2 regions of the Microbulbifer sp. NBRC 101763 genome follow, and region 2 is predicted to be linked to the other one. Evidence: predicted binding sites of a transcription regulator. Region 2 holds the regulator's gene; the other holds the start of a gene.
The links. The regulator PhoB, encoded in region 2, activates phosphate uptake and scavenging genes when phosphate is short. The targets are predictions, from matches to a motif close to TGTCATAAANNTGTAACA.
Positions count from the first base shown of each region.

Region 1 (10,024 bases), on a different contig from region 2:
AGTAGAAGCCCACACCGAACTGGCCGATCAGGTGCGCATCTTTTTTCTGGTCTCCGGTCAGCTGCTGCATAAATGCAGAGGTGCCAGAGCGGGCGATGGTGCCGAGGTTTTCGATTACTTCATCGCGGCTCATACCAATACCGTTATCGGTAATGGTGAGCGTGCCCTCTTCCTTGTCAAACTCAATGCGAATGCGCAGGTCTGCATCTTCGCCCAGTAAATCGGGCTTGGACAGCGATTCAAAACGCAACTTGTCAGCGGCGTCAGAAGCATTGGATACCAGCTCGCGCAGGAAAATCTCCTTGTTGGAGTAGAGCGAGTGGATCATCAGGTGCAGTAGCTGCTTGGCTTCCGTCTGGAATCCATGGCTCTCTTTTTGGGCCTCAACGGTCATCTAGTAAGTCTCCCCATACACGTCAATCGGAACAGGGAGCAGATATGAGGCCCTTCTGGCAGGTTTCAAGGGGAGGGATAAGAGGTCCTCCAGCGGAGATTAACGATCTCCGCTGGTTTTTACTGTGGCAGAGTTGCCTTTGCCGGTAATATCGATCACGAAATTGGCGGTGAGATCGGAGATTACACGAGACTCCGCATTCATCAGGATAGCGATACCAATCTTCAACTTCTCTGAATAGGCCACCGCAGCGCGGAAACCAGCTACCCAACCCCCGTGATAAATAATACGGTCATCACCGATGGTATACAGACGCCAGCCCAGGCCGTAGCCGGCATGAGACAGGTAGTCCCGCCAGATACGGTGGCGCATATGGCGCTGAGTAGCGACCCGCTCGGTGGTCATATCCTCAATCATCTCCGGGGACAGCACTTTTGGGTAATATCCCATTTGGGCCTTCAGCCATTGGGCCATATCGGAGATGCTGGCGTTAACGCCAGCTGCCGGAGCGGCAAAGTAATACTCTTTCTCTACCTTAACCGGGCGCCAGCCGCTGCCGGTTTGTACATGGGGCGCAGCGCGGTTATCGGAGGCCATAAAGCTCTCCCAGCCCACCGAGGCATTCTGCATTTTCAGCGGTACAAAGATGCGCTGTTTAAGCTGGCTGGCAAAAGACACACCCGTTGCTTCGAAAATCACATCTTCAATCAGGCTGAATAGCACATTCTGGTAGCCGTAACATTTTCCCGGGGTACAGCGCGGATCAATATTGGCAAATTTCGGCAATATCTTACTGAGCGGCTTGTTGTCCTCAAGATAATTGTCGTACGCATTGGGAGTCAGGCCGGAAGAGTGGCTGAGCAAATGCTCTACCTGTAATTGCCGCGATAGGGTTGACGTTTTGAAGCTCAGATCCGGCACATAGTTGACTACCTTGTCACTCCAATTGAAGCGTTTTTCGTGCTCCAAAATGGTGGCCATGCTCGCCGCAAAGGTTTTTGAGACAGAAGCCAGGCGGAACACAGTGTCGTTATCCACTTTGCCGGCCTTACCCCTGATCCGCACGCCATAGGTATCCATGGCGACCACGCGGTTTCCATCGACAATAACGTAAGCGCCCCCAGGAATTGACTTACCCGCCATCATCTGGCGAAAGTAGCGGTCAAATGCCTTGGCCCTGGCGTCAATATCCACTGCCCGCGCAGGCAGGGACAGCCCGCACAGAAGTAGTGCCGAGAGAAAAATACGCGCCTTCCCGGCACGTAGGTGGTAGACGATATTTGAAAGAATTGCAGGTCTCATACGCAAATCGAGCCGCCAAAGCAATCCGGTACTTGCAGATAAGACTAGCAGCCAGCGGGCAAAAACTCTATTTAGGCGCCACGCAGGACTGACTGCAGAATTCTAGTCGCTAATCTCAGACTCCGCGCGGACACCTATGCCAGTTCCATAAAGCAATACAATGGCACTTATATAAACGAAAAAACCGCCTCTCGGCGGTTTTTTCGTTGTGGGGATACCCCCACAGCGAGGGCCCTAAGCTTAAAGCTTTTCGGCGTTCTCGCTCAGGTAAGCCGCTACACCTTCCGGAGAAGCGTTCATACCCTTGTCACCTTCCTGCCAACCAGCGGGGCAAACTTCGCCGTGCTCCTGGTGGAACGCCAGAGCGTCAACCATGCGCAGCATCTCGTCAACATTACGGCCCAGCGGCAGGTCATTGACTACCTGGTGACGAACCATACCTTCCTCGTCAATCAGGAAAGAACCACGGAAAGCAACGCCAGCATCTGCTTCTACGTCGTACGCCTGGCAGATTTCGTGCTTAACATCAGCAACCAGGGTGTACTTAACCGGGCCAATACCACCGTCATTTACCGAGGTGTTACGCCATGCGTTATGAGAGAACTGGGAGTCGATGGAAACACCAATTACTTCAACGCCGCGCTTCTCGAACTCAGCAAAACGGTGGTCGAAAGCGATCAACTCAGAAGGACATACGAAGGTGAAGTCCAGCGGGTAGAAGAAAACTACTGCTTTCTTACCTTCAATTGCTTCTTTCAGGTTAAAAGTATCGACGATCTCGCCGTTACCCAATACCGCTGCAGCGGTGAAATCCGGAGCCGGCTTACCTACCAAAACTGCCATGAAAACCTCCTCAATCCAATGATGGGTTGTTGATAAAGAGTGAAGTGTTCAATTTATACGCAACAGCTATAAATCGAATAGGGATTAATAGTGGAGCGCTATGATACACACCCACCTATTACAGGCCCATAAATTTTTTAAATCAGCCTGATAGCAGAATGGCTATGCGTGAACTGAACCACAAAAGGGAAGGAATACCCATCAGCAGGAGTAAAAAAAGATCAAAGTGACTAAATTATACTCTTTCTGAAATCTTATTGACACTCATTCTCAATTGCAATAGGATTTACATAAGTCTAATATTGAACAGAAATCGACCAGAGCCCACAACGATGTATGTATGTATCTGTAAAGGTATAACCGACCGCCAAATCAAAGAGGCAGTCTATGATGGCTCCACTTCTGTTAAGGCGTTGAGGCGCCAACTGGGTGTCTCCTCTCAGTGTGGCCGCTGTGCAGAACAGACCAAAGAGATCATCGACGAGACCATGAGCGGAGGAATGATTAACTCTGCCAACAACGGATTGTTTTACTCCGCCAACTGATTTCTTCTTTCGACCTGCGATCGCCCCCTTGGCGATCGCCACTCCACTTCTTCTCTCTCAATCTGCGCTCAATAGTCCGACTCTTCCATATGACCGCATGGCGCGCCCCAACGGCGGTGCAGCTGAAATTCAAAAGCGGTGCCAAAGTTTTCCCTGCTACGCACGTAAATATCGGCTCGATGCAAAGCCAACAGTCTTTTGGTGATTGCAAGCCCAAGTCCTCCCAGCCCACGGCTGCTTTTCTTGCTATTAGCAGCCCGATAGTGTGCGTCGAAGATATTAGGCAGGTCATCAACGGGAATCCCCATGCCACTATCCTTCACACTCACTGAGGCCTGGTCACCGTGTGGCCGCAGCTGCACGATAATCTCATCACCCGAGCCACAGTGACGCAGGGCATTTTCTACCAGGTTGGAGAAAACCCGTTCCAGCTTTTCAATATCACCATAGACGACGATACTTGAATCCTGTGGTATTACCGCTGCGCGCACACCCTGCTCGAGCGCTTTTATAGTAAATTTTTGCAGTACGTCCTGAATTAATTCAGCCAGTACAACCCGCTCTATCTTCATCGGCACATCAGCACTTTCCAGGCATGCCAATTCAAACAGTTGCTCCACTAGCCGATTCACTTTCTTACTACTGCGATAAGCCGTTTCCACATAATGCCGGCTGTCATCCGGGTTTAGCTCTTCGCGCCGGATCAGCCAGGTTTCCAGGTACCCTTGTAACGATGAGAGCGGTGTACGCAGGTCATGAGAAATATGGGTCAGTAATTCACGACGCATTTCATCGATGGTCTTTATACTCTGATACTGCTGCTTTAACGATGTAGACAATTCATTGAAAGCACTTCCAAGGCGTTGAACCAAGTCATTCTCTTCAGTATTCCAGGAGGTTGATGGCAAATCCCCTTGCAGACCGGCAGCGCGAAAATGCTGCATATCTCTAGTGAGCTTTCGCAGAGGACGGGTAAGCAGTGCAAACACCCATAGGGAGGCAATCAAGCTGAGTATCAGGCATCCTAAAAAAACCGCTGCCACCCAGCGCAGCAGATGATTTTGCCAAACTCCCTGAACCACATCGTCAAATAGCTCACTGCCAATAATGACATACATGTAACCTAGCATTTGGCCATCCCGCTCTACTGGAGCTGCGGAAAATACTTTTAGGCGCTCACTATCACGAGGGTCTGGGCCGTAAATTGTTCGCTGAATACCCGTCGATCTATCTAGAAATACCCGAATAGGGTCAAGGTCAATAAATTGACGCTTTATCTTTGCCGGCTCGGCAGAATAAGCAAGGACTTCGCCTTCAGGGCTCAACAGGTAGAATTCAAAGTTTGGCCCCAATACCATGAGGTCGTGAAATAGGTGATAAAGACCTTCTTTATCTGGCTGACCATCGACAAAAAGTGCATTTTGCTCTGCCAGATGTCGAGCTAAATCCCGGTGTAGGTTTTGCGCTACTTCACTCTGGTAGGCTGCAACTACACAGCCCATAAGCAATAAGAAAAACACCCCCACAACTATGAAACTACAAAGCAGCAACAGGATCAGGCGGCGATAAAAAGCATCACGCAATAATGGCATCATTGAATTTGTAGCCCACTCCCCAGACTGTCAGTACATATTCCGGTTGTGAAGGATTTTGCTCTAACTTGTTGCGCAGGCGATTGATATGGGAATTCACGGTATGCTCATAACCACTGTGTTGATAGCCCCAAACTGCATCCAGAATTTGCGTTCGCCTAAACACTCGACCAGGGTGACTTGCGAGATAATAGAGAAGGTCAAATTCCCGCGCAGTTAATTCCAGTGGCTGTAAGTCCAGCTTTACGAGCCGCCTGCTACAGTCGATATGCAAGCGACCACAGGTGATCATTTGGTTGTTTCTGCTACTTACTTGGGCATTGAATTCAGAGCGACGCAATAAGGCTTTTACCCGTGCCTGCATCTCACGCATACCGAACGGTTTAGATAGGTAGTCATCGGCACCCATCTCTAACCCTAATACCCGATCCAGTTCAGAGTTACGTGCGGTGAGCATCAGAATTGGAAGGGCGCTACCGACATCACGCAGGCGACGGCAAATCTCCACCCCATCCAGGCCCGGCAACGTCAGGTCCAACAGCAACAAATTGAATTTCTGGTTTAAGGCTCTCATCAGCCCCTGCTCACCGTTATCACAGGCGGTTACCGAATAACCTAAGCTCTCCAGATGCATGCACAACAATTGGAGTATGTCGTGATCATCCTCGATTATCAGAATACGCTTGTTCATGCGTGCCCCACCATTTCTGGCCTTCTTCCCCTGGCAACTCCCCCAGAGGAGGAGTTGTACTCGGGTCTCAGGCTATTTGTCGCACCAGCAGCGTAATTGTTACTCTATTCGGGTAATACTCAGAAGCATGGCTGTTTGATCAAAGCGATGAGACTGATCCAAAGTCGATTCAGCATAACCATCTGCCCGACTGACAACCCCAGGGTGACGTGAAACAAAATTCACATCCTCCCGCTCTACGTTAAAACCCTCACCACCATCGGCGGGGCCTGGGATAGTACCCACCAGCTCGCTATTGAATTCAGTACCCGCATCATATATCGGAGCCAGGCGCTGTAAAGAATCACCCACCGCCAGGGATGACACATCAATTCGAGTAATACCGCTAAACGCATCATTGGTATTGACCAGCATGGTGGCAATCGTCAGCAGCACCTCTTCTTGTTCAGCAAATTCCAGGCTGAGGCTTTCACTGGCACCGGGACCAAGCGGTGCTTCCGCACTCATTGAAGCGAAACCGCCGGAATCCTCCAGTTCCATCCTGAATTCGCTATTGTCACCACCTTCAGCGAGCAACTCGAGACCAGCACTGGAGGGCTCACCAACGACCCAGCCATGCAAGGCACTATCGTGGGCCACTATTGCCACCGGCGACAGCGGCTGATTGTGGGTTAAATTGGTTACTGTTATCTCAAACCCCATAGTAACGGGGTCAGGGGCCGGTGCAGGATTATCTGTCGCGTTGGAGCGGCTGTTATTATCATTGCTACAGCCGACCAGCAAGGCCGTGATGGCCAGAGGCAACAGTAAGGAGCCCAACTTGGTTTTATTCATAATGATTTCTCCCGTTGGCTTACTTACTGAACCGTTACAACAACCTTGGCTACTGGGTTAAGCCAGCGGTGAATGCGCGCATCCAGATCGCTGTTACCAGCATCCGGGTCGGTATCACCAACGTTGCCACGGTGAATATGAATCAGTTGGTTAACTTCTTCTGAGGTGACACCAGTACCTCCGACACCACCATTACCATCAGGGCTGGCTGGAATACCTGCAACAAAGGGTGCACCGCTGCCCTCAACAACTAACTCATTGTTAGCCTCGGTGCCGGCATCATAGGCATTGAGATATAGGGTATAGCTACCGGGTTCAGTAGGAATTTCCCAGGCATCGAGCCCAACAAAACCATCATTAGTTGGCAGCAACATGGCGGTGATAGACAAAAACCCATTACTGCCGGTGTCAAACGCCTCAATATCTACGCTGCTGCCAGGAGCCAGTAATCCCATTGTTTCCATATTGACTGCCCCCATTGCGCTGGCAACGGCAGCAAGGCCGCTGATATCTCCGCCTTCGGCCATCATCTGCAGTTCTGGGCTCGCACCGGAGCCAACTTCAAACAGATGAAACTCATCAACATGGGCTGAAACCAGCAGCGGTGTGAAATAGATGCCGTGGGTAAGATTCGTAACGACTACTGAAGTGGTTTGTGCCTGAACTCCCGTCGCCATAGCGGCCAATGCCAAGGTGCCGAGAATGGATTTTATTTTCATAGCTATCCCCAAAATCTGAGCTTTTATAAGTAAAGGGCCAAACAGCCTCCTTTAAGCTAAGGGGGAAATATCCAATATTGATCACCGAATCATCACATTTTTATCACAGGTGCTCGGCACGCTTTGCATTTAGGCTCGACGCATAGATTATCTCCTGTGGGAGAGGAAAACTGCTTAGTATTGCCATTAATTCTATAGGTACTTAAAACCGGTTGATTTCGCCCTCTATGATCAAAACGATAACAACCTGAAATTAACGACTGGCGACAGCATTAGCGGTATGGGCTCTACGGTATAAGAGAAAAATTCTGGCACCTTCGTAGCAGGATACAAGCACAATCTCAGGCAGTTAGTGCTACTGGGTACCTATAGAGTAGCAATTACACTGATATAGCCGTGCAGTAAAAAGTTAATCAATCTATATATACGTATTTTACTTATTGCCCTACTCACCCCCCACCGGTCAGTGATCTCATCCTAGTGAATAATGTCACTTCACGATAAGTTGGTAGGAACTTCTCTCAACTTTACACTCCTGCCTGTGAAAGCAGCCCTGACATTCGAATATTTGAATTCCATATTCTACTGCGCTCTATTACACCAAGCCCGCGCACTGGCCATGCCGCCTTAAGCCCTTCTTCTAGCATACGGATTAATTCGGGATCAATTAACATTAAGGCAAAAGTTAATACCAGGTCCGAGCGCCTCTACCTAGTTTGCCCCCTTATAAATTACGCTGCATATTTTACTATTTATCGAATTACACTTTCCTGAAAATCGCATTTCTTTTCTAATTGGCCTATCGCCTTAATCAACTTTTATTTATATCTGCAACTAAGTATCTCCCACATATGCAACCTAAACAGGAATCATTTTCGTTGCGATTTTCGGCTAAATTAATGTTTAAACCCTTGTTTTTCCTGCATTCTGCAACAAATATTTTTCCTTGACTTGCCGCAAATCGCAACGCAAACTCGGCCCGGATTGCAGTTGCCACCCTAAAATAATATGTGGGAAAACGGTCAGCCGCAGACTTTAGTGACTAAACCTATTTAGTAACTTTTTATTTCTACTTATCAGCGACTAACAATTAGGAATTCTCTGCTGGCCATATTGAGCTCGCAGGGCCACAGGAGCAAAAGCTATGAAGGGCGATCCCAAGGTTATCGAACATTTAAACAAAGTGCTCGGCAATGAGCTTGTGGCAATCAACCAGTACTTTCTGCATGCTCGCATGTACGACAACTGGGGGTTAAAAGAGCTTGGCAAGCAGGAATACCACGAATCCATCGATGAAATGAAACACGCCGATTGGCTGATCGAGCGTATTCTTTTCCTGGAGGGTATTCCGAATCTACAGCACCTGGGTAAATTACTAATCGGTGAAAACACCGAGGAAATGCTCAAGTGTGATTTAAAAATCGAATCCAAAGCCATTCCCGATTTACGTGAAGCTATCGCTTACTGCGAATCAGTACGCGATTATGGCAGCCGCGAGCTACTGGAAAAAATCCTTGAGTCTGAGGAAGAGCACGTAGATTGGTTGGAAACCCAACTGGAGTTGATCGACAAAGTTGGCATTCAAAACTACCTGCAAACTCAAATGGAAACTGCAGCCGGCCACTCAGGCAAGTAGTTAAAGTCTTCTCACAGGCATAAAAAAACCGCAGTTTCCGCTGCGGTTTTTTTTCTCACAATGCACTGTCGCTTTCGCCAGACAGAAACATTGGAACAAAAGCGAAAGTTAACCTTCGCCTTCGCCCTCCGCTGACGCCTCATCAATCAAGGTTTTCAGCTCGCCGTTCTCGTACATCTCCATAATGATGTCACAGCCACCAATCAACTCTCCTTTTACCCACAGCTGAGGGAAAGTCGGCCAGTTGGCATATTTCGGCAATTCGGCACGAATATCCGGGTTAGATAGGATATCCACATAAGCAAAGCGCTTACCGCAGGCCATCATCGCCTGGGAAGCACGCATGGAAAAGCCGCACTGGGGGGCGTTAGGGCTACCTTTCATGTAAAGCAGGATGGCGTTGTCAGCAATCTGCTGTTTGATGTTCTCCAGTGTATCCATAAGCTTGAGAAACCTCAGGTGGTAGAAGCAAAAAATGATCGTGTGTTCCGCATCGGCACCCAGCCATTGCGCACGGGCCGGTATTGTACCCCAGCGCAGGGAGGAATAAGTACCCACAGCCCAGCTCGAAGCAAAAAAACGCCATGTCTTACCTGAAATATCGCCCGCTTGGCTATCTCAAATGGATAGCACACGCGACACAAAGCTTGTGGTAGTATTGTCAAATCCGTAATAGATGCGGAATGAACACACCAATACAAAATTTTCTGCGGCAAAGATTTTGAAGCCGATGACCTGGAATTAAGGAGAACCCGCAGTGAGCACCCCCACACTGATGGACAACTATGGCGAGAGAACCCTGACACTGGTCAGGGGGGAAGGCAACTATGTGTGGGATAACGAGGGTCGACGATACATGGACGCTATTTCCGGCATCGCCGTATGCGGCTTGGGACACTGCCATCCTAAGGTAACCGAGGCCATTCAGGACCAGGCCAATACCCTGTTGCACGTCTCCAACCTATATAACATTCCGGCACAGCAGCAGCTGGCCGATCGACTGGTATATATGTCGGGCATGGACAACGTATTCTTTTCCAACTCCGGGGCGGAGGCCAACGAGGCCGCAATCAAGTTAGCGCGTAAACTTGGCAACGAACGCGGACTATCAACACCGCGCATTATTGTGATGGAGGGGGCTTTCCACGGCCGTACCCTCGCGACCCTCACAGCAACAGGCAATGAAAAAGTCCAACAGGGTTTTGCCCCCCTGCCAGAGGGTTTTTTAAGGGTCCCGTTTAATAATATTGACGCAGTTACACACCTGGCCGAACAGTATGACGATATCGTCGCCGTGCTGGTGGAGCCGATTCAGGGCGAGGGCGGAATCCGTGTACCCGCTGCAGATTACCTGCCAAAACTACGCATGCTATGTGACCAACATGACTGGCTGCTAATGCTGGATGAAATACAGACTGGCAACGGCCGTAGCGGCAGGATGTTTGCCTACCAGCACGCGGGTATAGTC
Region 1 is NZ_BAABQV010000004.1:419,297-429,320, reverse strand. Features, by position in the region: gene htpG (molecular chaperone HtpG) at 1-394, opposite strand, end outside; gene ABWV76_RS12435 (serine hydrolase domain-containing protein) at 494-1,696, opposite strand; gene ABWV76_RS12430 (peroxiredoxin) at 1,937-2,539, opposite strand; gene ABWV76_RS12425 (bacterioferritin-associated ferredoxin) at 2,842-3,084, shown strand; gene ABWV76_RS12420 (sensor histidine kinase) at 3,153-4,679, opposite strand; gene ABWV76_RS12415 (response regulator transcription factor) at 4,660-5,367, opposite strand; gene ABWV76_RS12410 (spondin domain-containing protein) at 5,467-6,201, opposite strand; gene ABWV76_RS12405 (spondin domain-containing protein) at 6,225-6,920, opposite strand; gene bfr (bacterioferritin) at 8,065-8,556, shown strand; gene grxD (Grx4 family monothiol glutaredoxin) at 8,665-8,997, opposite strand; gene ABWV76_RS12390 (aspartate aminotransferase family protein) at 9,314-10,024, shown strand, end outside.
Region 1: a site for PhoB is predicted at 7,011-7,028, ahead of ABWV76_RS12405 (spondin domain-containing protein). Genes of this name have one in related genera too.

Region 2 (10,024 bases):
TTGAATTTTTTCCTGGAGGAGGAGTCCTATTTGGCGCCATATATTTGAAAATAGCTAATAAGAAGGAGATTTAAATGAAACTTAGGGTTTCGGCTTTTTTACTGGTATTTTTCTCGGCTGTTGCTTCAGCTGAAGAGTACAAATCAATTACTACTGCAGGCTATTCTAATCTAGATTTTGACAGTGGAAGTGGCGATGATTTTTCTGTGGAAACAACCTATTATTTTTCTGGGAAGGATACTCTTGGCCCGCTAAAAGAATTTGAATTTATCAATAAATCTAGCAATATATCAGCGGCATATTACCATCGAAATATTGGAGATTGGAACAATGATAACTTTGCTTTCGCTGGTGAGTATTTTGCTGAAAATGGTTTTTTAGTTAGCGCTAACTTAACAGATTTTACGGAAAATAGTTTCAATACTATAGCTTTGGGATACTTGTTTACTCCAAATTTTCTGATGAAGTTATATAATACTGAAGGCGACACTTATGTTGAGGCGCGCTACAATTATCAGCTAAATAGTACTGATTATATTGGGTTTGGGTTCGTTGCTGATGAACTTTTTGATTGGCAGCTGTTTTCTTCTAAATATTTTGCAGGTTTAGGTGATAATAAATATTTAGCTGCAGATTTTAACTACCTCAATATAGATGGTGGAGATAATTATTGGAAAGTGGGCACAGATTACTACTTTACACAGAATACTTCATTTGGAATTGATTACGATAGAAATAATGATTACAAGTTAGGGTTTTCTCACTTTTTTAATCGTAATATAGCTGTGGACGCTTCTTATAGCACTATTTTAGAGAATGTTTTCAAGCATTCCAGTTTTGGAAATGATATCTATGCAAAGGCCTTGAATCCAGATGTGGATGTAAAGAAATTTGAACTAGGTGTGACTGTACAATTCTGAGTGAAAGAAAGTAAAAAGGGCTATATGAGATAGCCCTTTTTATAGATTTTATAGTGCCGGATATTTTAAATTACAATTAAACTATCCTCTATTTGTCAGCCCCTGCATTCTTGCCTGAGCTTTCGATGCAATTTCTCCTCCTGCTTGAGACGCAGTCTGGTAATGCTGAAAAGCAGTTTGTACATTGCCTTGCTTCTCATAGACTTCACCCAGATAGTAATGTGCGTAAGCCGTATCCAGGTAGCGAAGAGAGCGGTTTAGGTCTCTTTCAGCCGATGTATAGTCCTTAAGTTGTGCACTGACCATTCCACGTTTCAGCCAATGGGAAAATAGGGCTGGGTTTTTTTGTACAGCACGATCATAAGCTTTGTGGGCGCTGGCGTACTGTTTTTTTTGCGCAAGCAGGTCACCTTCCAGTGCGAAGAAAGCTGCTTCCTTGGGCTGTTGTTTTTGCGCTTTACGCACGAGGTTTAGGGCATTGTCATATTGCTTGTTACTTGCTGCCTTCAATGCCTCATCATAATTTTTGTAGGCATCGGCATCGCGTTTAAGCTGGCTAATCGCTTTTTGGTAGGCACCACGGTTGCTAATGCCCCCTTTTGCCAGTGATTTACTGTGCTCAATATTTGCGTTGACACGGGATTGTGATGGGGGATGGCTGGCAAATAGTGCTTCCAGTCCGTTGGTCTGGCGCCCCTTGGAGAGCTCAACAAATTTACGCTGCAGGCGAACTGCTCCTTGGGGGTCATAGCCGGCAGCAGCCATATATTTCATGCCGTACTCATCAGACTCCAGCTCATTGCCGCGACCATAGCGTGCGATATAGGCTGAGCCACCAAGCTGGCTGCCGGTAGAGATGAGGTCTGCATAGGCGGTGTCTTTTGCCGCTGCGCCCAGGACAGCAAGCCCTGCGCCCAGCACCTGTTGCTGGGACATGGCTGTAGCTGAATGCCGCGCAGCGGCGTGAACAATTTCGTGCCCTAACACAGCGGCCAACTCAGCTTCATCGTCCAGCAGCACCAGCAAGCCACGGTTAACGGCGATTTTACCGCCGGGTAGGGCCCAGGCATTGGGCACGGAATTGTTGAGCACGACGAACTCATAGGGCAGTTGGGGCTGGTCCGAAACTCTAGCCAGTTTTTGTCCCACCCTGTTCACATAATCCTGCAAGCTGGGGTCTATGGTGTATTGCCCACCTTGTTGCTGCTGGTTTTTAGGGTACTGTTGCTGCCCCAGGCTCAGTTCCTGCTGGGTTGAGATCAGGGAGAATTGTTGTTCTCCGGTTACGGGGTTGACAACGCAACCACTGAGAATTGAGGTTGTTACAAATGCCGCAGTCGCGAAGAAAGTCTGGTTGCGCGAGATCATTGCCTGCCTCCCTGTATAATGCTGAGTATTTAGCGATCACCCATTGTACACAGTCCGGGAAGAGAGGTTATGACAGCACTACAGGTAATCGAGTTGTTTGCGGGCACGAACCCTGATGGCGAGCCGGTGGTAGAACGCCTGCAGGTGCGTATTAATGAAGACAGTAGCTGTCAGCTGGTACGTTCCCCCGCTTTTATAAAGGGCATCGCCAGCGGCGATAGTATCAAGGTAGATAAAGATACCCAGCAGTTTGAGCTGGTAAAACGCTCTGGTAATTTGTCAATCCGAGTATTTTGTCGCGGTGATAGCGCAGAGCTTTCGGATAAATTAACCCCCCAATTGGAAAAACTTGGAGGCGAATTGGATCTGGAAGTTCCGCGTATGCTGGTATACAGCATTCATGTCAGCTGCGGGTTCGAAAAAATTGAAAAGATCCTGAATAGTGTCTGCGATGGGGCCAACAGTGTCTGGTATTACGGCAACGTGTATGATCCCAAGGATGGCCAGACCCCCTTGAATTGGTGGCAGGATATTCTAAAGCCAGAATAGTCACGGCCGGGGTAAATCAAGGGTAGTAGCAATATTTACTGCCGCATTATGCTAAGAGAGCCGGGCAAAATTTCAGGTATGCCCTAGATTCGCAATTGGTTTGGAACGTCGCTAACAGCGATGGTTAGGCAGAGGAAAGTAAGGTATCCGATGTTAATAGTGATTTCTCCCGCGAAAACGCTGGATTATGAGAGTGAAATTCCCGAATTGGAAACCACCCAGCCGGAGTTTCTCAAGGAGTCTGCAGCATTGATCAAAGAGCTGCGTAAACTCAGCCCGCAGCAGATTTCCAGCCTGATGAAAATTTCCGATAAGCTGGGCATCCTGAATTACGATCGGTTCCAATCCTGGAAGCGGCCTTTTACTGCTACGAATGCACGAGCGGCGCTGCTCGCTTTTAAAGGCGATGTTTATACCGGTCTTGATGCAGAGTCTATGGGCAAGCGCGATTTCAGCTATGCGCAAAAACATCTGCGTATGTTGTCGGGGCTCTACGGTATCCTGCGCCCACTGGACTTGATGCAGCCTTACCGTTTGGAGATGGGCACCAAGTTTGAGAATTCCCGTGGTAAGAACCTGTATGAATTTTGGGGAGAGAAAACCACCGGGGCTCTCAATGAGCAGTTGCATAGCCTCAAGAGCCGTGAGTTAGTTAACTTGGCCTCAAACGAGTACTTCAAGTCGATCAGGCCCAGGGCACTCGATGCCGAAGTGATTACCCCACACTTCAAGGACCTGAAAAATGGCCAGTACAAAATGATCAGTTTCTTCGCTAAGAAGGCGCGGGGCATGATGAGTCGTTGGGCTATCGACCAGCGGGTAAAAAAGGCAGAAGAGCTGAAGGGCTTTGATGTCGGGGGGTATGAATACAGCCCTGAAATGTCCAGTGAACACGATTGGGTATTTACCCGGGACGAAGCGCAATGAGCGAGCAGGCCCTACCGGATGCTCCCTCCTGCGCGCGTAACCGTGATCCCATCCTTAAACAATTACGACGCCTGCTGGCTGATAGCCGGCAAGTGCTGGAAGTTGGAAGTGGTACCGGGCAGCATGCGGTCTACTTTGCTCCTCAGTTGCCCCAATTAACCTGGCAGACTTCTGAACGTGCGGAGATGTTACCGGGAGTTTGCGCCTGGTTGGAGAAGCAGCCCGCGCAAAACCTGCTAAAGCCTCTTGCCCTGGATGTCGATAGCGACTGGCCAGAGCTCAGTGCAGACGTGGTCTTTACCGCCAATACCCTGCATATCATGTCGAGAGAATCGGTAGAGCGCTTTTTCCACAAGCTCCCCTCGGTCTTGGAGTCCGGTGGTCAGCTGGTTGTCTACGGTCCTGTGAAAATTGATGGGGCTTTTATCGGGCCAAGCAATGCCGATTTTGATCTCTGGCTCAAGGAGCGCAACCCAGCCAGTGGTATCCGTGACCTGGAATGGTTGGATCAGCTCGCTGCAGATGCGGATATGCGGCGCGAAGAGCTAAGTTTCCTGCCAGCCAATAATCAACTGGTTGTCTGGCGTAAAAACGATAATAAGGAGTAAGTATGCCTGCGTGGTTTGAAGTAACGGTAATTGTGGCCTTTGCAATTGGCGCTGTGTATTTTTTTGCCAAGTATCGTGAGACTGCTGCTGCCCTGCACGAAAGTGAGCGTATGAAGACGCGCCTTTCTAATGACCTGAACCGCTATAAGGATGTGCCTCGCCTGCGCGCCTTGCGCGATGCTTTACTGGGTTCCCGGCCCCTGCCTACGGACGATGAGGGCAATGAGCACCTGTTGCTGCGTGATGGGGATTTGCAATTGCACCACCTGATCCTGAGCAGGGAGAGTACACCGGTTAATGATGAGGACGAGAGCACCTATACAAAAAATGGTGAAAAGGTAAGGCTGGAGGAGTTTGATTAACCCCGGCTTTATCTGGGTAAGGAGTGGGGCGGTGTTTAAGCGCCCACTGTCACCTCAGGACCTTGCTCTACTTTGCTAACCACTTTTTTGACAGGGAAGTGCAAAGTGAAAGTGCTGCCTTGTGTGGGAGTACTTTCAACACTCATTTCACCGCCGTGGCGTATCAGAACGTGCTTCACGATAGCTAGTCCCAGGCCTGTGCCGCCGCTGTCTCGCGAGCGACCGGGGTCGACCCGATAAAAGCGTTCAGTAAGGCGCGGGATATGTAAAGGGTCAATACCTATGCCTCGATCCTCCACACTGAAGTGACCGCCCCAGTTGTCCTGCCACCAGCGAAGCTTGATGGCCCCTTCATCAGGGCTGTACTTCACCGCATTCAGCACCAAGTTGGCAAAGGCACTGTGTAGCTCGCTAGCATCACCGCGAATGCAGCAGGGGATTTCGTTTTCCACTTCTATCTGGTGGCGACCACCACTAAAGCTGCGTGCTTCCCGCGCTACTCGCTCCATCAGTTCCTGCACATCTATCAGCATGTCGCCGCCAGTGCGCTCAGAGGTCTCCAGGCGTGCCAGAAGCAACAGGTCGTTGACCAGTGTAGTCATGCGTGCGGCCTGCTCCTCCATCTGTGCCAGTGGACGCTGCCACGCGGGTGGTGCCATATCACTGCCTTGCAAGGTTTCCAGGTAGCCGGCAATGACTGTCAGTGGGGTGCGTAGTTCGTGGGAGACATTGGCAACAAAATCGCGGCGCATCTGCTCCAGGTTGTGCAAGCGGGTGATATCGCGAACGATAACCAGTGCCTCATCTTTTCCATAGCGGGTAACCTCCAGCTGCAGGTGCAGTGCTTCATTGCCTGGGGCGGGAAGGGTCAGAGGCTCGCGCGAGTCGGTATCCTCGCTGTGCATGTAGCTGACAAAGTTGGGGTCACGGACAAAATTGACCAGGGATTGTCCGCTGTCACTGGCCTGCAGGCCGAGTAGCTCACCGGCAGCGGGGTTCCACCAAGCCAAATGGTCGCCATTCTCGAGAGCAACTATGCCCTCACGCAGAGCGCTGGTACTGTCCTGTACCCGCCGCAACATAGCGTGCAGCTTTTGTTTCTCACGGCGATGACGGCGTTGCATACGATAGAAGTCATCGTAGATTTCGCCCCAGATACCGAAAGAGGTGGGAGCGGGTCCGCGCCGGCCATTGGCCAGCCAGCGGTTGAAGCGCTGTTGTTGCCACAATACAGATAGAAGGTAGGCGGCCAGGCCCGCAATTAGGGCGAGCGACCAGTTGCCTGAGGTGAAACCGAGAATGGTGCAGCCCAGAGCGATAATTACAAAACGCGAAAACTCGCCAATACTGCGATCCAACATAGCGTTGCCGTGTTACCTGACGGACGCGAAAGGGCTCTGCCTGGCAGCCCTTCACGGTCAATACATCTTGGAAACCCATAGTTCTGAAGTGTGACCATTGGTTCCCGTGGAAGTCAGTGCCGATCTGTGGGGATTGTCACACTTTTTCGACAGTTTGCACAGAAAATCGATAGCCTGTTCCGCGTACTGTCTGGATATATCGGTCATGACCATCCACTGTCAGGGCTTTGCGCAGGCGACGGATATGCACGTCCACAGTGCGCTCTTCCACATATACGTTGCCGCCCCAGACATGGTCCAGCAATTGGGTACGTGTGTAGGCTCGCTCTTGGTGCGATAGGAAAAAGGTCAGCAGGCGAAATTCGGTGGGGCCCATATCTACAGGCTGTCCCTTGATAGTCACCCTGTGACTGAGAGGGTCCAGCACCAGGTTGCCGGCACTCAATGGGTCTTCCGGTGTGGCCGGGCCTGCGCGCCGCAACACAGCCTTGAGGCGTGCAACCAGTTCGCGGGGGGAGAAGGGCTTAGTGATATAGTCGTCGGCGCCTGTCTCTAACCCCTTGATTTTATTATCTTCCTCGCCTTTTGCCGTGAGCATGATGATGGGCACTGAAGCGGTCAGTTCATCGCGCTTGAGGCGCCTGGCCAGCTCGACACCGGAGACATCCGGCAGCATCCAGTCGAGCAGGATCAGGTCCGGCTTTTCATCGATAATCAGGGCGTGGGCCTCCTGGGCGTTCTCGGCTTCGAGGCAGCGGTAATCTGCCATCTCCAGCGCTATCCGCAGCATGTCGCGTACTGCGGCCTCGTCATCGACAATCAGAATCGTTTTACTGTGCATTTGCCTGCCATTCCCGCTCAGCTTCCAGGTTTTCCCGGTTATGGCTGGGGATTAAACGAGATTAATATGACAAATATATGACGGCTGCTGTCCGGTTCCCAGTCAGCAGTTAATTAAACAGATAATGCAGAAAAATTCCGGTAAATAACGCCAACCCTACCCAATTGTTGTTGAGAAACGCACGAAAACAGGCTTCTCTCCCCCGTTCGCGAACCAGCCATTGCTGGTAGGCAAACAATGAGGCCACAACGATAAGGGAAACGTAGTAAATGCCCCCGAGGCTAAAGCGTTGGCCGATGAGCAGCAGTGCTATCAATACCAGTAGCTGCAGGGCGGCAGTCATGACTTTGTCCATCTCTCCAAAAAGGATTGCTGTGGATTTAACCCCAATCTTCAGATCGTCATCCCGGTCCACCATGGCGTAGAAAGTGTCGTAACACAGGGTCCACAGCAAGTTGGCAACATAGAGGAGCCAGACTTGTGGTGGGACTTTGCCAGTTACTGCGGCGAAGGCCATGGGAATGCCCATGCTGAAGGCAGCACCCAGTACCACTTGGGGCAGATGGGTGTGACGCTTGGCAAAGGGATAGCAGAAAGCTAGTGCCAGAGCGGGTAAGGAAAGAAGAATAGTCAGTTGGTTGGTTGTCAGTACCAGCGCGAAGGCCAACAGGCTGAGTCCGGCAAAAAGTCCAAGTGCTTCTTTTGGAGTGATACTGCCAGTAGCCAGGGGGCGCTCAGCAGTGCGCTTTACTTTGCCGTCGATCTCACGATCAGCAAAATCGTTTACTGCACAACCGGCTGCGCGCATCAGGATCACTCCAAGTGTGAATACGGAGAACAGGTGCAGTCCCGGCCAGCCATCCGCAGCCAGCCATAGTGCTGCCCAAGTGGGCCATAACAGCAACAGAGAGCCGATGGGTTTATCCATGCGAGCCAGCTGCCAGTAGGGCATGATTGCGGGCCAGCGGGTGGCAATCTGTTGGCTGATCACGGTGGACTCTCCCAGTATCTAGTTAGTGACTGCGGCGGCTAAAGGTGAGGTCTCTGGCTGGAAACTTGAGAGAAATGTCTCTGCTACCAGCAGGGGCTTGTCCCGAAGCCAGAAAGTAGAGCGGCGACCCCAGGCGTTCTTATTCTCATTGCACAGGGTCTCCAGCTGGAAGTTCGGATTTCGCTGCAGGCGATTAAATTGAATATCACCACGGCGGATACCTGGCTCGCTGAAAAGTAACTCTCCTAATGGGCGGTCGTCCAGGCTGCGCAAATTGCGGGACTTGCCTTGTAGGCTGCGCATCGGCAATACGCTGCGGGCGTATACCCAGGGCTGGCCGCAGCCATACAGTAAAACCTCCCGCACCAGGGCGCGACTGTGCTCACGCAGTTTTAGTGCGCGACACTCCTCAGCAAGGGGTGTTTGCCAGCCCTGGAAGAGGACCTGTACACGAAAATCCTCGCCGCTCTGCTGCTTCAAAGCCGCCGTCAGCGAGCCCGAATATTCCAGCCAGGGCAACAGTGACTCGGGAGGCTCTGGGAGTGTTGGCTCTAGGGGCTGCCCACGCCAATCGCCGGTGGGTACAAATGGGGATTGGTGCAACGATAACTCCGCAGTCTGGAAAAATGGCATTGTACCTCGCCTGTTGGCGGCTGGCCTCACCCTGTTGCATTTTTGCTCCCTGAGTCGCCAGTGGATATAGTGCCCTCTTTGACGAAAACAACGAATCTATAACGAATCCATAAAGAGAAGCTTGTTATGGGGCTTACGACCAAAATTCTTGTGGGGATGATTGCGGGCATTCTTCTGGGGTGCCTGTTCAATTTCCTGAATATGAGCCAGCTGCTCGGCGAGGGTGTTACCAGCGCCATTAACCTTTACCTGACCGAGGGTCTTTTTGACATCATCGGCCGTATATTTATTGCCTCACTGAAGCTGATGGTGGTGCCGCTGGTGCTGGTTTCCCTGATTAGTGGTGCCTGTGCTTTATCGGAAGGCAGCCGTATTGGCCCATTGGCGGGTAAAACTGTTCTGCTCTATATGCTGACCACAGCCATCGCTATTACTCTGGCCCTTTGTTTGGCACTGATATTCCAGCCTGGGGTCGGTGTGAGTGAAACCGCGGCAGAGGCCACCGCGGCTTATCAGCCAAAGGAATCCCCACCCCTTTCCGAAGTGCTGGTAAATATTTTCCCCACTAACCCAGTAGCCGCAATGGCTGAAGGTAATATGCTGCAGATTATCGTGTTCGCCCTGCTGATGGGCTATGCGATTTCCCGCTGTGGCGAGCCGGGCCAGCGCATCGCTGCTTTCTTTAATGATATGAATGCTGTCGTATTGCGCATGGTGGGTGTGCTGATGGTGTTTGCCCCCTATGGAGTTTTTGCCCTTTTGGCAAAAACTTTTGCTGACTTGGGGTTTGGAGGGCTCTTGCAGTTAGGCAAGTACTTCCTGGTTGTACTAGGTGCCCTGCTGCTACATGCCTTGGGGACTTACTCGCTGCTTTTGAAGATGTTGAGTGGCCTCAATCCGTTGGAGTTACTCAAGAAAATGTGGTCCACCATGGTCTTCGCTTTCAGTACTGCCTCCTCCGCAGCCACTATTCCTGTGACCCTATCTACAGTGGAGAAACGCCTGGGCGTAGATAACAAGGTTGCCGCTTTCACTATTCCCTTGGGTGCCACTATCAATATGGACGGCACTGCGATTATGCAGGGGGTGGCTACGGTCTTTATTGCCCAGTTCTTCGGTGTGGAGATTGGCCTGACCGGTTATCTTACAGTGATTCTTACTGCCACCCTGGCCTCTATTGGCACTGCCGGTGTACCCGGTGTGGGTCTGATTATGCTCGGTATGGTGCTGCAGCAGGTGGGTCTGCCGCTAGAAGGCATTGCTATTGTGATCGGTGTCGATCGTCTGCTGGATATGGTGCGTACTGCGGTGAATATTACCGGTGATGCGGTGGTAAGTAGTGTGGTGGCGAAGAGCGAAGGGGCTCTCGATGAAGAGACTTACTACGATGCCAACTACAAGAGTGTAAGCATCAACGATAATCAAAATACTGTTGGCGCCCACTGAGGCGCCTTTCATCAAGCC
Region 2 is NZ_BAABQV010000003.1:397,326-407,349, forward strand. Features, by position in the region: gene ABWV76_RS09860 (putative porin) at 75-920, shown strand; gene ABWV76_RS09865 (M48 family metalloprotease) at 1,002-2,288, opposite strand; gene ABWV76_RS09870 (DUF4265 domain-containing protein) at 2,358-2,837, shown strand; gene yaaA (peroxide stress protein YaaA) at 2,988-3,764, shown strand; gene ABWV76_RS09880 (DUF938 domain-containing protein) at 3,761-4,372, shown strand; gene ABWV76_RS09885 (hypothetical protein) at 4,375-4,734, shown strand; gene phoR (phosphate regulon sensor histidine kinase PhoR) at 4,770-6,095, opposite strand; gene phoB (phosphate regulon transcriptional regulator PhoB) at 6,232-6,936, opposite strand; gene ubiA (4-hydroxybenzoate octaprenyltransferase) at 7,046-7,888, opposite strand; gene ABWV76_RS09905 (chorismate--pyruvate lyase family protein) at 7,946-8,560, opposite strand; gene ABWV76_RS09910 (dicarboxylate/amino acid:cation symporter) at 8,687-10,006, shown strand; gene recG (ATP-dependent DNA helicase RecG) at 10,018-10,024, opposite strand, start outside.